2 regions of the Streptomyces sp. NBC_00390 genome follow, and region 2 is predicted to be linked to the other one. Evidence: riboswitches for the same ligand, from Rfam matches in the RefSeq annotation. Region 2 holds a riboswitch; the other holds the start of a gene.

Region 1 (3,436 bases), 4.5 Mb from region 2:
GCCATCACCGCGCTGGCGGCGTTGGTGCCGTGCGCGGAGGACGGGATGAGGCAGACGGTGCGCTGGTCGTCGCCGTTGGCGCGGTGGTAGGCGCGTACGGCGAGGAGGCCGGCAAGCTCGCCCTGCGAACCGGCGTTCGGCTGGATGGACACCTTGTCGTAGCCCGTGACCTCGGAGAGACGCTCCTCCAGCTCACGGATCAGGGTGAGGTAGCCCTGTGCCTGCTCGACCGGCGCGAACGGGTGCATCTGGCCGAACTCCGGCCACGTCACCGGCTCCATCTCGGTGGTCGCGTTCAGCTTCATGGTGCAGGAGCCGAGCGGGATCATGCCGCGGTCCAGCGCGTAGTCACGATCGGCGAGGCGGCGCAGGTAGCGCAGCATCGCGGTCTCGGAGCGGTGCTGGTGGAAGACCGGGTGGGTGAGGACCTCGTCGCTGCGCAGCAGGCCGGCCGGCAGCGCGTCGGCGATCGCCGCGTCGAGCGCCTCGATGTCGCCCTGCACGCCGAAGGCGGCCCACACGGCGGTCAGCTGTGCCCGCCCGGTGGTCTCGTCACAGGCGATGGAGACGTGGTCGGCGTCCGCGAGGTGCAGGTTGACGCCGTTCTCGCGGGCGGCGGCCACGACATCGGCGGCCTTGCCCGGTACCCGGACGGTCAGCGTGTCGAAGTACGAGCCGTGCACGACCTCGACGCCGCCGGCGCGCAGTCCCTCGGCAAGGACGGCCGCGTAGCGGTGGGTGCGCAGGGCGATCGCCCTCAGGCCCTGCGGGCCGTGGTAGACGGCGTACATGCCTGCCATCACGGCGAGCAGCACCTGGGCGGTGCAGATGTTACTGGTGGCCTTCTCGCGGCGGATGTGCTGCTCGCGGGTCTGCAGGGCCAGGCGGTATGCCTTGTTGCCGTCCGCGTCCACGGAGACGCCGACGAGGCGGCCGGGGAGGCTGCGGGCGAACTTCTCGCGGACGGCCATGTAGCCGGCGTGCGGGCCGCCGAATCCCATCGGGACGCCGAAGCGCTGGGTGGTACCGACCGCGATGTCCGCACCGAGCTCACCCGGTGAGGTGAGCAGCGTCAGCGCCAGAAGGTCCGCCGCGACGGTGACGATCGCACCGATCCCGTGGGCCTGCTCGATGACCGGCCCCAGGTCCCGTACGGCACCGGAGGCGCCCGGGTACTGCAGCAGGACGCCGAAGACGCCTCGCTCGGCGATCTCGGCCGGGATGCCGTCGCTCAGGTCGGCGACGACGACCTCCACGCCGGTCGGCTCGGCGCGGGTCTCGATCACGGCGACGGTCTGCGGCAGAGTGTCCGCGTCGACCAGGAAGACGCCGTCCTTGACCTTGCCGACCCGACGGGCCAGCGACATGGCCTCGGCGGCCGCCGTCCCCTCGTCGAGGAGAGAGGCGCCGGAGGTGGGCAGACCGGTCAGATCGGCGACCACGGTCTGGAAGTTCAGCAGCGCCTCGAGACGGCCCTGGGAGATCTCCGGCTGGTACGGCGTGTAGGCGGTGTACCAGGCCGGGTTCTCCATGACGTTGCGCAGGATGACCGGCGGCGTGAAGGTGCCGTAGTACCCGAGTCCGATCATGGGAGCGAGGACCTGATTGCGGTCGGCGAGCGCCTGCAACTCGGCGAGCACCTCGGCCTCGGTACGGGCATCGGGGAGATCGAGCGCCTCCGCGCTCTTGATCACATCCGGGACCGCGGCGGCGGTCAGCTCGTCGAGCGACCCGTAACCGACCTGCGCCAGCATCTTCGCCTGGGCCTCGGCATCAGGGCCGATGTGGCGCTGTTCGAAGGGGGTGCCCCGCTCCAGCTGGGAAAGCGGAATCCGGTTGGCGGTCATATGGGAGGCCTCCTGGTCTTGAACGACCTGCGAGGGGCATCGCGGCACGGATGCCCGGACGGCCTCCCCCTCTGTCATCTCAACCTGAGAGTTTCACCGGACGCCCACGGGCCGTCCGGCTTTCACCGTCGGTGAGAGCGGATGCCGTCCGACACTCGCCCTGCTTTCCAGAGTGACCTCTCCCGTGCGGTACAGGGGCCTGAGAGATTCCGGGGAGGATTTGCTCCTTCGGCGCCGCCGGCACTTTCACCGGAGGACTCTCCCGCACAGGGTCAGCAGCCGCTAGCCAGCCTACCAGCGCGCCTCCTCGCCGATCGCTCAAGTGGCCGACACCCGAGATGTAGCCTTTCGTAGTCCTTACAGATCAATTGCGACCTGTTGGAGGGACCGTGCAGACCGACATCGATCCGCGCAGCCTGATCGGCCGCAAGGCGTTCGACCGCAACGGCACCAAGATCGGGACCGTCGACGAGGTGTATCTGGACGATGCCACAGGCGTACCCGAATGGGCGGCCGTGCGCACGGGCCTGTTCGGGCGCGATGCCTTCGTCCCGCTGGAGCCCAGCGAGGTCGTCGACAACACCCTCCGTGTCCCCTACGAGCGCGCACTGATCAAGGACGCACCCGACTTCGGCGTCGGCAGACACCTCTCGCCCGAGCAGGAACTTCAGCTCTACCACCACTACGGGCTCGACATCTCCTCTCCGCCCGAGACGCCCGCCCCCTCGTCGGGGGACCCGTCCTTCGGGCGGGTCTCCGGCCAGGAGGACTGAGCCGGCGCGGGCGACGCCACCAGCGGCAGCGGGTCCGACGGCTCCAGATCGGGGTCGTCGATCCGGAACGTGCGCACGCGTCCGGGCGCCGAGCCGGGCTCCTCGAAACGCACCGTGACCCGGCCTACGCCGCTGCCCTGGACCCAGCCCGCCCCGTACAGGGCGTGCCGCACATCATGTCCGGCCGCCCAGCGGCGCTCGGCGGGCAGCTCGGGCGCGCTCGCGCCGTGGTCCTGCCCCAGGCCCTCCGGCCGCCCGCCCTGCCCCCCAGCGGCCGCCTCGGACTCCTCCGGTGCGGCTCCCCCGTCGCCGTGGTCCTCGGCGGCGGCCTGGGCGAACAGGTCCTCCTGCGTGTAGTCCGTGAGCCCGGTGACGCCCACCCCGAGCAGTCGTACGCCTCCGGTGGTGTCCACGGCCTCCAGCAGCCGTCCTGCGGCCTCCCGCACCACTGCCGGATCGTCCGTCGGCCCGCGCAGCGTCTCCGAGCGCGTCAGCGTCGAGAAGTCGAACCGCCGCACCTTCAGCACGATGGTCCGTCCCGAGTGTCCGGACGCCCGCAGCCGGCGCACACAACGCTCCGCCAGCCGCTCGACCTCCATGCGCACCCGCACCCGGTCGTGCAGATCCACGTCGAAGGTGTCCTCCACCGAAACCGACTTCGCGTCACGCTCGGCCACCACCGGCCGGTCGTCATGGCCGAGTGCCATCCGGAACAGCGAGGTCCCGTGCGCCCTCCCCAGCAGCCGTACGAGCTCGTCCTCGCCTGCCTCCGCGAGCTCCGCCACGGTCGTCATGCCGGCACGCCGCAGATGCTCC
Region 2 (3,436 bases):
GCGGCAGCCGAGAGGAAGTCGACCGGCTCCTCCTGCCAGTCCGGCTCGAACAGCCGCACCCTGCCTCCGGTGGCAGGCCCCTCGAGCGGGGTACGTCCCGCCCGGCACAGCTCGGCGACGGCGGGCGGAGGCAGCGGGACGCCGACGGCGCCGCCGGGGTTCACGGCGATGCCGAGCTGCGGGGGCAGCCCGCGCGCGAATTCCCGGGCGGGCGCCACGGTGAAGGACATATGACTCCCGACGCAGGCGAAGAACTGCTGCTCGGAGCTGAAGACAGGGACGTAGGGGGCACCGTCGATCTCCACGGTGGGCAGATCGAGATTCGGGCTGTCGGGACCGCCGCCGCTCGGTAGCGGGACCCAGACATGGCTGCGGCCGAGCACCTCGACCAGCCGCCCTCCGGCCGCGGGGTTGCCCAGCGCGGCGCCGAGCACCTGTTCCAGCTCATTGCCCGGCCAGCCGCTGTACGGCTGCTGGTGGGTGTGCTCCGAAGTCTCCATGTGCGTGTCCTTCTCCCCCGGTCCTCCCCCGCACGTTCCGGGGTCGCGTCCCCGACGATAACGGGTCCCTCCCTGCCCACGGCGACCCGTCCGGGTGCCGGAAGGCCCCCGGACGGTCGCACCGGCCGAGGAGGCGTCGCGGCGCGGCGCGGCACGCAAGGCTTTCCCAGGGACCGACCGGGGCCGCGGTGGCCGGCTGAGAGCCCACCCCGCCCTGCGGGACCCGGGCCCGCGCACGATGCGTGCAGCACCGGCGGCACGTGGTGCCGCGGGCGGAGGCGACGGCGGCCTGACCGGCCCGGCCCGTCCGGCTACTCCTCGGTGAAGCCCAGCCGCGTCAGCCCCGCCGCCGCGGCGCGGTCCAGCAGCACCGCCGAGGCGCAGCCGGCCGGGAGCCGGCCCGATTCCGCGGCCGCGAGCAGACGGGCGACCGCCCGGCGGTGGCGGGCGAAGGCGTAGCCGGAGACGCCGCGCCCACGCTCACGCTGGCCCTCGCGGGCCACCCGCGGGGTGACATCGAGCAGTACGAGGTGCAGTCCGGTCCCCCGTCTGCGCACCTCGCGGGCGATCCAGCGCCGCACCCACGCCTGGGTGCCGCAGTCGTGGACGACCACGCTGCGGCCCGAGCGCAGTGCGCGCCGCAGGCCCGCGTAGTGGGCGATACGGACGAACGGCCGGTACACGGCGTACGGCAGCAGGCGGGGCATACGGGCGTCCCACCTGTCCCGGGTGTCCTGGGAGTCGATCCCGAGACCGCGTGCGGCCCGCTCGATCAGCGTGGACTTTCCGCTGCCGGGCAGACCGGAGACGATCACCACGTCACCGGCGGCGAAGACAAGGCTCTGCGGGCCGCGCCCCGATCGGTGCCTCAGGTCGCGCAGGACGGATGCACCCGCCTGCCCGCGGCCCCGGACGGGGACAGCCGGCTGAGCGGGTACTCCGGCCGACGTGGCGTATGCGCCGGACGGCTGCAAGGTCATCACCCTCCCCCATCTCGGGACACCCATCACCCTTGCCCATAAAGCGTAAAGAAATGGTAATGCCACTCAACCTATTTAAGGCGGCGCGACACGGGCGTCCTCACAGCCCGCTTCCCGGCCACCGCCCACTCTTCCCCGATGCGTGCAATGATGTGCGCGCCAACTGCATACCGGCCGCTTGAATCCGCGCGGGAGAGTCCCGGCCACCTGGTGTGGCGGGCGCCGAAGGAGCAAGATCCTCCCTTGAATCTCTCAGGCCCCGTACCGCGCGCGATGAGGCAGATCTGAAAAGCGAGCCGCTGTCGAGTGGCTCCACCCAAGGTGCAAGTCACGACTACCCGTACGCGGGGTCGGGGCGAACCTCTCAGGTTCCGATGACAGATGGGGAGGATTGTCCTCGCCGCCATGCCCTGGGAGCTTCATCCATGAGCAATGCCCCCCGTCTGACCGCTCTCGACGCCCTGCACCGCTCGCTGGGCGCGACCATGACCGACTTCGCGGGCTGGGACATGCCGCTGCGGTACGGCAGTGAGCGCGACGAGCACAACGCCGTCCGTACCAGGGCCGGTCTCTTCGACCTCTCCCACATGGGCGAGATCACCGTCACCGGCCCGCAGGCCGCCGCCCTCCTCGACTACGCGCTGGTCGGCAACATCGGCTCCGTCGGTGTCGGCCGCGCCCGCTACACGATGATCTGCCAGGAGAACGGCGGGATCGTCGACGACCTGATCGTCTACCGCCTCGGCGACAACGAGTACATGGTCGTCGCCAACGCGGGCAACGCGCAGATCGTCCTGGACGCCCTGACCGAGCGCGCCGAAGGCTTCGACGCCGAGGTCCGCGACGACCGTGACGCGTACGCGCTGATCGCCGTCCAGGGTCCCGAGTCCCCCGGCATCCTGAAGTCGCTGACCGACGCCGACCTGGACGGCCTGAAGTACTACGCGGGCCTGCCCGGCACGGTCGCCGGTGTGCCGGCACTGATCGCCCGTACGGGCTACACGGGCGAGGACGGCTTCGAGCTGTTCGTCGAGCCGCAGCACGCCGAGAAGCTGTGGCAGGCGCTGACCGAGGCGGGCGCCCCGGCCGGCCTGATCCCCTGCGGTCTCTCCTGCCGGGACACGCTGCGCCTGGAGGCGGGCATGCCGCTGTACGGGCATGAGCTGACCACCTCGCTGACCCCCTTCGACGCGGGGCTCGGCCGGGTCGTGAAGTTCGAGAAGAGCGGTGACTTCGTCGGCCGCGAGGCGCTGCAGGCCGCCGCCGAGCGCGCCGAGACCGACCCGCCGCGCAAGCTCGTCGGTCTGATCGCCGAGGGCCGCCGGGTCCCCCGAGCCGGCATGTCCGTGGTGGCCGGCGGCACGGTGGTCGGCGAGGTCACCTCGGGTGCCCCGAGCCCCACCCTCGGCAAGCCGATCGCCATCGCCTACGTGGACGCGGCCCACGCCGAGCCCGGTACGCCGGGCGTCGGTGTCGACATCCGCGGCACGCACGAGCCGTACGAGGTCGTGGCGCTGCCGTTCTACAAGCGCCAGAAGTGATCGTCCGCACCCTCTCTTCGTTCACCAGCACTCCCCCGCGTACAGGAGAATTCAGGTCATGAGCAACCCCCAGCAGCTGCGCTACAGCAAGGAGCACGAGTGGCTGTCGGCCGCCGAGGACGGCGTGTCGACGGTCGGCATCACGGAGCACGCGGCCAATGCGCTCGGCGACGTGGTGTACGTCCAGCTCCCCGAGGTCGGCGACACGGTCACCGCGGGTGACACCTGCGGAGAGCTGGAGTCCACCAAGTCGGTCAGCGACCTGTACTCGCCCGTCTCCGGTGAGGTCACCGAGACCAACGAGGACGTCGTCAACGACCCGTCTCTGGTGAACTCTGCCCCGTTCGAGGGCGGTTGGCTCTTCAAGGTGCGCGTCAGCGAGGAGCCGAAGGATCTGCTCTCCGCGGACGAGTAC

The links. A riboswitch is a leader RNA that binds a small molecule or an ion and turns the genes downstream of it on or off. The one in region 2 is predicted to bind glycine.
Region 1: another riboswitch for glycine. It lies ahead of gcvP (aminomethyl-transferring glycine dehydrogenase); the one in region 2 lies ahead of gcvT (glycine cleavage system aminomethyltransferase GcvT).

Annotation. Positions count from the first base shown of each region.
Region 1 covers NZ_CP107945.1:7,131,599-7,135,034, reverse strand. Annotated here, with positions in the region: gene gcvP (aminomethyl-transferring glycine dehydrogenase) at 1-1,847, opposite strand, end outside; glycine riboswitch at 1,909-2,024, opposite strand; glycine riboswitch at 2,025-2,122, opposite strand; gene OHS70_RS31620 (PRC-barrel domain-containing protein) at 2,237-2,620, shown strand; gene OHS70_RS31615 (DNA polymerase IV) at 2,530-3,436, opposite strand, start outside.
Region 2 covers NZ_CP107945.1:2,654,971-2,658,406, forward strand. Annotated here, with positions in the region: gene OHS70_RS10955 (enhanced serine sensitivity protein SseB) at 1-500, opposite strand, end outside; gene OHS70_RS10960 (AAA family ATPase) at 812-1,480, opposite strand; glycine riboswitch at 1,660-1,757, shown strand; gene gcvT (glycine cleavage system aminomethyltransferase GcvT) at 1,906-3,021, shown strand; gene gcvH (glycine cleavage system protein GcvH) at 3,080-3,436, shown strand, end outside.